Regions from separate parts of the Faecalibacterium sp. BCRC 81149 genome, predicted to be linked through region 1. Evidence: a T-box and tRNA genes for the amino acid it is inferred to sense, from the RefSeq annotation. Region 1 holds a T-box; the other holds one or more tRNA genes.
What was found. The T-box of region 1 lies ahead of tyrS (tyrosine--tRNA ligase). A T-box ahead of a tRNA ligase gene usually reads a tRNA of that ligase, here a tRNA-Tyr.

Region 1 (4,421 bases):
ACCGAGCTTGGGCATTACATCGGGCAGAAATAAAGGCGGGAGAGAACGAACATGTTGAGCAGTCTGCAAATTGAAAATGTTGCAGTCATCCAGAAGGCCAACGTGCATTTTGAGAAGGGCCTGAATGTCCTTACCGGCGAGACCGGTGCGGGCAAATCTATCCTGATCGACTCCATCAATGCCATTCTGGGCAACCGCACCTCCAAGGATCTGGTGCGCACGGGGGCTGCAAAAGCAGTCATCCGGGCGGCATTTGATGATGTTCCGCCTGCAGTGCTGGACAGCCTGGAAAAGGCGGGGTATGAGCGCTCAGAAGCGCTGACCCTGAGCCGTGAGATCACTGCCGAGGGCAAGAGCACCTGCCGCATCAATGGAATGCCTGCCACAGCAGCCATTCTGCGGGAACTGTGCGGTGGGCTCATCAACATCAACGGCCAGCACGATTCCGTAGGCCTGTTGAACCCGGCCCGCCATGAGGGTATCCTGGATGCCTACGCCCAGAACGGGGCGGTGTATCAGGAGTATTATGCTGTTTACCGGGAGCTTATCAAGGTCAAAAAGGAGCTGGATGCCATCATCACCGATGAGGGTGAAAAACAGCGAAAGATCGATCTGCTGAGTTATCAGGTACAGGAGATCGAGGATGCCAGCCTGACCGCAGGCGAAGAGGAGACGCTGGCGGCCCGCCGTAAGGTGCTGGCGAATGCCTCCACCATCCGGGAGCGCATCTCCCAGAGCTATGCGCTGCTTTCGGGCGGAGATGATGCCCCGGGTGCCGTTGATCTGCTGGGGGAAGCTTCCAATGCGATCGATGGTGCCGCCCAACTGGACAGCGGCCTTTCTGCTGCTGCAGGACAGCTGCTGGATCTTTATTACACCGCAAAAGACCTTTCTGCTGACCTGATCGGGCGGCTGGAGGGCTACGAGACGAATGATGCAGAGCTGGATGAAATCGAACAGCGGATGGATCTGATCTACAAGCTCAAGCGGAAATACGGTGATACTGTGGAAGATATCATCGCCTTTGGACAGCAGGCAAGGGAAGAGCTGGACCGCATCCAATTCTCACAGGAGCGGACAGAGCACCTGCAGGCTGAAAAGCATCGGCTCTATGTACTGGCCCGGGATAAGGCCGAGGTGCTGACCCAGACCCGCCTGAAAGCCTTTGAGGAATTGAACAGGCGCATCTCCGGCACACTGGATTTTTTGAACATGCCAGGTGTCCGCATGACCCTGCGCCATACCCGCGGCCCGCTGGCCAGCCATGGCCAGGACAGCGTGGAGTTTTATATTTCCACAAATCCCGGTGAGGATCCCAAGCCGCTGGCAAAAATCGCTTCCGGCGGTGAACTGAGCCGTATCACGCTGGCAATCAAAAATGCCATGGCCGATAAGGACGCAGTGCCTACGGTCATCTACGATGAGATCGACAGCGGCGTGTCCGGCAAGGCAGCCAGCCGCATCGGTGAGGTGCTCAAACAGAGTGCAAAGGATCACCAGATCCTCTGCATCACCCACACAGCGCAGATCGCTGCACTGGCCGACTGCCATCTGCTTATCCAGAAAAATATCACGAATGAACGCACCTATACCGAGATCCACCCGCTGGATATCGAAGGCAGAGTGGACGCGCTGGCGCATATTATTTCCGGTGACCATGTCACGGAGCTTTCCCGTGCCAATGCCAGAGAGATGCTGGGACTGGCCGAGCATGAAACCAGTGATTGACAACCCTGCTGATTTGTGCTAAACTGATTTCTGTTGAAAGACGTTGAAGGGAACAAGTACCTTGTCAGTGTTTGCCCAGAGAGACCCCGGTTGGTGCAAGGGGTGTGCAGAACAGCAGGGGAAATACCTCCCGGAGTTGCAGGCTGAATGCTTTGGCTAGTAGGCTGTGCCGCGTGCGAGCGTTACAAACGCAGGAGTGTATCCCATCTCTGTGGGGCGCACTCGTGAGGCCGTTTCTGTGAGGGGGCGGCAAACAGAGGTGGTACCGCGATTTTCTCGCCCTCTGCCAAATTCATTTTTGGCAGAGGGCGTTCTCTTTTGTCCTCTGCCCGACAAAACAGGAGGATCATCCCATGACTCTTTACGAAGAACTGCAGGCACGCGGTCTGGTGGCCCAGATCACCGACAATGAGATCATTGACCTCATCAACAACGGCAAGGCCACCTTCTATATTGGCTTTGACTGCACCGCGGACAGCCTGACTGCAGGCCATTTTATGGCCCTGACCCTGATGAAGCGCTTGCAGATGGCCGGCAACAAGCCCATCGCCCTGATCGGCGGCGGCACCACCATGATCGGCGACCCCTCTGGCCGTACCGACATGCGCAAGATGCTGACCAAGGAGGACATTGCTCACAATGCAGCCTGCTTCAAGAAGCAGATGGAGAAGTTCATCGATTTTTCTGAGGGCAAGGCTCTGATGCTGAACAATGCCGACTGGCTGCTGAACCTGAATTATGTTGAGCTGCTGCGTGATGTGGGTGCCTGCTTCTCCGTCAACAACATGCTCCGCGCCAAGTGCTATGAGCAGCGCATGGAGAAGGGCCTGTCCTTCCTCGAGTTCAACTACATGATCATGCAGAGCTACGACTTCTACTACATGTTCCAGCACTACGGCTGCAACATGCAGTTTGGCGGCGATGACCAGTGGAGCAACATGCTGGGCGGCACTGAGCTGATCCGCCGCAAGCTGGGCAAGGATGCCTATGCGATGACCATCACTCTGCTGACCGATTCTCAGGGCAAGAAGATGGGCAAGACTGCAGGCAATGCGGTCTGGCTCGACCCCAACAAGACCAGTCCCTTTGAGTTCTACCAGTACTGGCGCAATGTCGGCGATGCTGATGTGATGAAGTGCATCCGGATGCTGACCTTCCTCCCGCTGGAGCAGATCGATGAGATGAGCACCTGGAAGGACCAGCGCCTGAACGAGGCCAAGGAGATCCTGGCTTACGAGCTGACCAAGATGGTCCACGGCGAGGAAGAGGCTGAGAAAGCCCAGAACGCTGCCCGCGCTCTGTTCAGCGGTGCTGCCGACACTGAGCACATGCCCTCCACTCAGTTGACCGAAGCGGATCTGACCGATGGCTCCATCGGCATCCTGACCCTCATGGTCAAGGCCGGTCTGGCCGCTTCCAACGGCGAGGCCCGCCGCCTGGTCGTGCAGGGCGGTGTCCTGGTGGATGGTGAAAAGGTAGCTGCTCCCACTGTCAGCTTTACCGCTGATCAGCTGAAGAACAGTATCGTCATCAAGAAGGGCAAGAAGGTCTACCACAAAGTGACCCTGTAACCTTTTAGAAACAGCGTATGATAAAAGCCCGGCAACATCCGATTTTGGGATGCCGCCGGGCTTTTTGCGTTTATGTGATATTCACAGAGAATGGCAGCTTACAGCTCAAAGGCTTTCTTCAGCACATCGTAAGCGGAGTCCTCGTTCTCACTGCGCACCAGCAGAGAAATATCCAGATCGCTGGTGGTGATGAGCAGAACCTCGATGTCAGCCATGGCCAATGCGTTCAGGGCCCGGGCAGCTACACCGCAGCTGGTGACCATGTCCTCACCGAAGAGGTTCAGCTTGGAGTAACCAACGCTGATCAGCGGGGAGGCCTTGGCATCCTTGTCGAGATTGGCTGCAGAGATGGCCTTCATCACCAGTGTCAGATCACTGGCAGATGCGGTAAAGCTGAAATCAATGTTGGTACCGTGAGGGGCGCTCTGACTGATCATATCCACCACAACGCCGGTATCGGCAAAGATCTGCAGGTAGCGGGCCAGGCTGTTGCCCTTGAACTCCACATCCTGTACACTGATCATCATCAGGCTGGGCTCAATGTTGATTTTGGAAACACCATACATAATGAACACTCCAATCTGCCCCAAAGGGCTGCAAATTCAGGCGAGCGCCAAAAACGCGCTGTTGATGTTGGTCTGTAATACGTTCTGAATGTACTCTATCCCAAAGCTAGGGTAGGCGGCCCGGACACCATGCGCCTGCGCCAGTTCCGACGTGTAATCCCGGAAGAGGTAGGTGCGGACGTTGGATTTACCGGCATCATAGTGGGTCACGGTGGGATGTAATTGCGGGGAAGCGACAGCGCAGCGAACGCTGCCATCCGGGTCCGTCGTCTTGTTCAGCTCCAGTGTCAGGATGGCGCCGATGAGTTGATCCGGTTTGCTCTGGGTGCTGAGGAAATTTCCCAGGGAATAGGCCACAAAGGTCTGGCGGCCATCCACAGAGGTCTTCCACTCGGCATCCTGCACCACATGAGGGTGCGTGCCCAGAATAACATCCGCACCCCAGTCGGAAAGCTGCTGGGCGAGATCCCGCTGGGTCTGGGTGATCTTGTGGCTGTCCTCCACGCCCCAGTGAACTCCCACCACCACGAAATCGGCCAGCTCACGCGCCCTGCGC
Region 2 (4,421 bases), on a different contig from region 1:
GATAATTTTTAGGTTGTGTGGTATATAAAAGGCAACTATATTTCAAACACGGCTGCCCATCGGGGTGCGATACAAGCAAGTTGCTATCCGATGACCTTGAAAACAAATTGTACTACGATGTTTTTTGAAAAGTTCTGTATCACTACTCGCACCAAACAATGAAAATCCGAACCCTTTCTCAAAAGAGAAGGGTTCGGATTTTTTGTTTTCCTTGCGCTTGGATTTTCTGATTTACAAACCTGAAGTGCTGTATTATAATAAAGTAATCACACAACAGGAGGCTCCTCAGAATGTCCCATTTGATCGAAACGGTATACAACTTGCTCTGGGGTGATTTGTTCACCCTGCCGGTGGGCGGCGGCATCGGCATTTCGCTGATGGCGGTGCTGCTGCTCACGGCGGGTGTGTTCTTCACCCTGCGCACCCGGCTGCTGCCCGTGCGGCTGTTCCGGGATATGATCGCCGCTGTCTGCGAGAAGAACCAGAGCATGGACAGCCTTTCCTCTTTTCAGACGCTCATCGTCTCCACGGCCACCCGGGTAGGCATGGGCAATCTGGTGGGCGTGGTGGCGGCAGTGTCTGCCGGTGGTGCCGGTGCGGTGTTCTGGATGTGGGTCACGGCCCTGCTGGGGGCCTCCACCTCCTTTGTGGAATCCACACTGGCCCAGAAGTACCGGCAGCCTGACCCGCTCTATGGCGGGCAGCGCGGCGGCCCGGCCTACTACATCCATGTGCTGGCCGAGCGCAAGCGGGGCAAAAAGCTGCGTCATTCTATCATCGCGGTACTGTTTGCCATTTCAGGACTCATCTGCTGGTGCGGCATCAGCCAGGTCATCAGCAATTCGGTCAGCTCCGCCTTTGCCAATGCGTTCTCCATCCCGCCCATCGTGACCACAGTGGTGCTGGTGGTGCTCTCGGCGGTCATTGTCCTGCGCAGGGATGCCACCGTGAAAAGCCTGGATGTTATCGTGCCGATCATGGCGGTCTGCTATTTCGTGATGACGGTTATCATCATTGCGGTGAATTTCCGCCAGCTGCCCGCTGTGCTGGGCCGCATCTTCTCGGAAGCCTTCGGCCTGCGGCAGGTGGCCGCGGGCGGCTTTGGCGCGGTGCTGATGAACGGTGTCAAGCGCGGCCTGTTCTCCAATGAAGCGGGCAGCGGTTCAGCCCCCTGTGCGGCAGCGGCTGCCTCCTGCGATGATCCTGTGAAGATGGGCTTTGTGCAGGCACTGGGTGTCCTGATCGATACGGTGGTCATCTGCAGCTGCACTGCCTTTATGATGCTGCTGGCTCCCGCAAATGTCACCACTGGGCTGACCGGCATGGACCTGCTGCAGGCAGCGGCGCAGTACCATCTGGGCAGCTTTGGCGTGGTGTTCATTGCCGTCACGCTGGCGCTGTTCAGCTTCTCCACCTTCATCGGCATCCTGTTCTATGCCCGCTCCAATGTGGCGTACCTCTTTGGCGACCGCTGGGGCTGGCAGACAGCCTATAAGGTGCTGGCCCTTGTCATGCTGATGGTGGGCGGCCTGGAAGCCTATACCGTGGTGTGGGACCTGGGCGATGTGGGCATCGGCCTGATGACCATATTTAATCTCATTGCCCTCTACCCCATGTCCGGCGAAGCCATTGCCGCCTTGCGGGATTACGAGCGCCGGAAACATCTGACCCAAAACTGACCCTGCCGACAGCTTCCGCAGAAAAGCTGCAAAAATCCGAAAAAAGTAGTTGACAAATCGCCCGCAGTCTGATAAAATAAACAAGTCGTCCGGCAACGGACATGAACAGAATCTGGGCGTGTTCCCGAGTGGCCAATGGGGACAGACTGTAAATCTGCTGCTTTTCAGCTTCGGTGGTTCGAATCCACCCGCGCCCACCAAACAAGAGAAATCCGAACCTATTTCCGATTGGAGAAGGGTTCGGATTTTTCGTTTTCTTCGGGTACAACAATGAAGGCTCCCGTGGACGGCGCAAAACTCCGATACCTTGTCATAGACCGTAACCACACAACAAGAGTTTGGAGGACACGATGATGAAGTACGATGAAAGAGCCTGCAAGTTTAACATGGACACCGGATGTGTGGAGCTGTTGCTCCGGGATGGGAGAAAAATCTCCATTGACTGCACCGGGGTTGAGGATGCGCTGGATGTGACCATGGCGCAGCAGACAGAACTGGACTACCTTATCTACAATGACCCACTGGCGTATGCAGAGCTGATTCTAAACGGTGAGCCGGAAGAATACCTGCGGAATGTGGCTGGGAGCCACGGGCTGGAAGATTAAGAGCAAAAAAATAAGAGGTGTGCCCAACTGGACACACCTCGGTGAGATACATATATATAAGGCAGGGCGTTCCCTCTTTACCGGGAGCGTCCTGCTGTTTTTATGCGGCAACAGGCAATGCTTGTAGAGCTTCCTGCTCTTTCAGCCATTCCTCATATTCACGCTGGCCTTCCTCGCTGTTGAAAAACTCAACCATGGAAGGATAGAAACAACGTGCCAGCGACTTGATCGCTTCATCCGGGTAGCCGGACTTGTTTACAGACTTTTTCTTTTTGCTCAAATAGTGTCCTCCGAAAATCAAAGTTCAACATCCTGCCCACGCTTGCGGTTTTGCTGCTGCACATTCATGGTGCGCTCCTGCTTGGGGGCAAGAATCTTTTCCAGAAAGCCACGCACCAGCTCCGGCGCACGGTGGAGAGCATCCAGATAAGGCTTTACATCGTACCACAGGTCGTGGTACTTGTTGCTCCAATGAATGGCTTCCTTCTTGGCGGTGGAAAGTTCTTCTTTCAGGCGGCGGTTCTCCACGTCCATCATATAGCCGTGGTCAGCCTGTTTTTTCAGTTTGGAAAATTCTTCTTCGGTCAGCGAGTAGTTACCGAGGAAGGTGCGCTTGCCGATATAATCCAGATCGCGCGCATGAATGAGGGCTTCTTTCGTGAGTGTGGCCTTTTTCTGCACAGCGGCAAGCTCCCTCTCCTTTTTGGAGAGGGTCTGACAGGTTTTAGTAAGCGACTGCGCCTTTTGGTCGGCTTGGGCGGTAAGGGTGTCCAGACGTTCCTGCTCCCGCTGGACTTTGAATTGGGTGACGGTCAGGTGTTCTTCAGTGCTGCCACGCTCACCGCGCTCTACATCGGTATACCCGGCGCTGCGCATATAGTTGAAGAAATCGTCTTGCAGGATGCTGTACGACTTCTTCAAAACAGGCTTGCCGTTCTTTTGCAGGACGGGCTTTCCGGCATCGTCCAGCAAGGGCTTGGATGCCCACTTCTTGCTCCGGCTGACCTGCATGACGGTCTCCTTGACTGTGCCGACCAGTGCCTTATCCTTGCAGCGTTTCGACCAGAGGATCTGCTTTTCCACCACAGGTACATAGACCACATGGAGGTGGTAGTGGTAGACCTCCCTGCCTAGTGCTTCGGTCATGGCGCGGTTGATCTCATCCGCGTGCATGACTGCCGAGAGGATATACTGCTCACCACCCACGATTTGCACAGCAGCTTTGTAGGCATCCTCATAGAACTGCTTGGCGAACTCGTAGCCACCGTGATTGTCAAAATAGGCCGAGTTGACATCAAAGACAAGCTCGCAATAATGGGTGGCATCCGGCTTCAAGCCGCGCGTGGAGATGGTTCCGGCGGCTTCCAGTTGGGCGAACAGGTCAGTGTAGCTGGCGGTTGGCTTTTTGAAGTGGACGTTCCATGCAGCGCGCTGGGGGATAATATCGGGGTTCCGATAGCTGTCCTTTTCGCGCTCGTTGTGCTGCTGGGTGTTACCAACGGCCTTGTCTGAAACGGCGAGATTTCGGACACTGGTGCGGTCAACGCCATCGTTTCTTGCCAAAGGGCATCCCTCCTTTCAAGGGGTACTGTTTAACACTCTTACTCATAATGCAGATGGTTTTTTTGATAAACGATAAAAATATATTGATTTTCAATTTAACGTGTGCTATTCTAAATGTGAAATCAAAGGGGGATGCAATATGGGTAAGAATGATTTTCGGGTTGATACAACTTCTTCCGAGAAAAAGACGTTTTTCAAAAAGAAACAAACACTTCTCGGACTGGCATTCTTACTGACTGTTCCGCAAATGTTCAGTGCAGTGATTCTTCCTATTCAATGGCTTTTGGGTGCAAGGCATGGAGTGGTTCTTAATGTCACTTCCATTGCATCGCAGGAACTGTATTTCCTTGTAATGACGATTGCCGGAATCTCTGTTTTGAAGATGATGCTTAGTGATAAAACTTTTTCTAAAACGCTGGTTCAATGCACTCGTCTTGAAGGCTATCTTATTGCGGTTGCATCTGTGATATTTCCACTTTTACCGGGATATCAAGCGTCTGGTTCGACCTTTTTCTTCTGTGATTCAGTATTGCTGTTGCCTGGAGTACTTCTGATTATCATGGCTGAGTTGTTG

Region 2: it encodes a tRNA-Tyr, which carries the amino acid that the T-box ahead of tyrS (tyrosine--tRNA ligase) is inferred to sense. The anticodon was not compared.

The regions. Positions count from the first base shown of each region.
Region 1 is NZ_QXJA01000001.1:163,149-167,569, reverse strand. Features, by position in the region: gene D3F01_RS00805 (arginine repressor) at 1-33, shown strand, start outside; gene recN (DNA repair protein RecN) at 52-1,728, shown strand; T-box leader at 1,763-2,015, shown strand; gene tyrS (tyrosine--tRNA ligase) at 2,082-3,299, shown strand; gene D3F01_RS00790 (ACT domain-containing protein) at 3,398-3,865, opposite strand; gene D3F01_RS00785 (CapA family protein) at 3,902-4,421, opposite strand, start outside.
Region 2 is NZ_QXJA01000029.1:512-4,932, forward strand. Features, by position in the region: gene D3F01_RS15605 (alanine/glycine:cation symporter family protein) at 291-1,679, shown strand; tRNA gene D3F01_RS15610 (tRNA-Tyr) at 1,794-1,879, shown strand; gene D3F01_RS15615 (DUF6061 family protein) at 2,033-2,284, shown strand; gene D3F01_RS15620 (hypothetical protein) at 2,385-2,564, opposite strand; gene D3F01_RS15625 (plasmid recombination protein) at 2,582-3,847, opposite strand; gene D3F01_RS15630 (DUF2975 domain-containing protein) at 3,987-4,421, shown strand, end outside.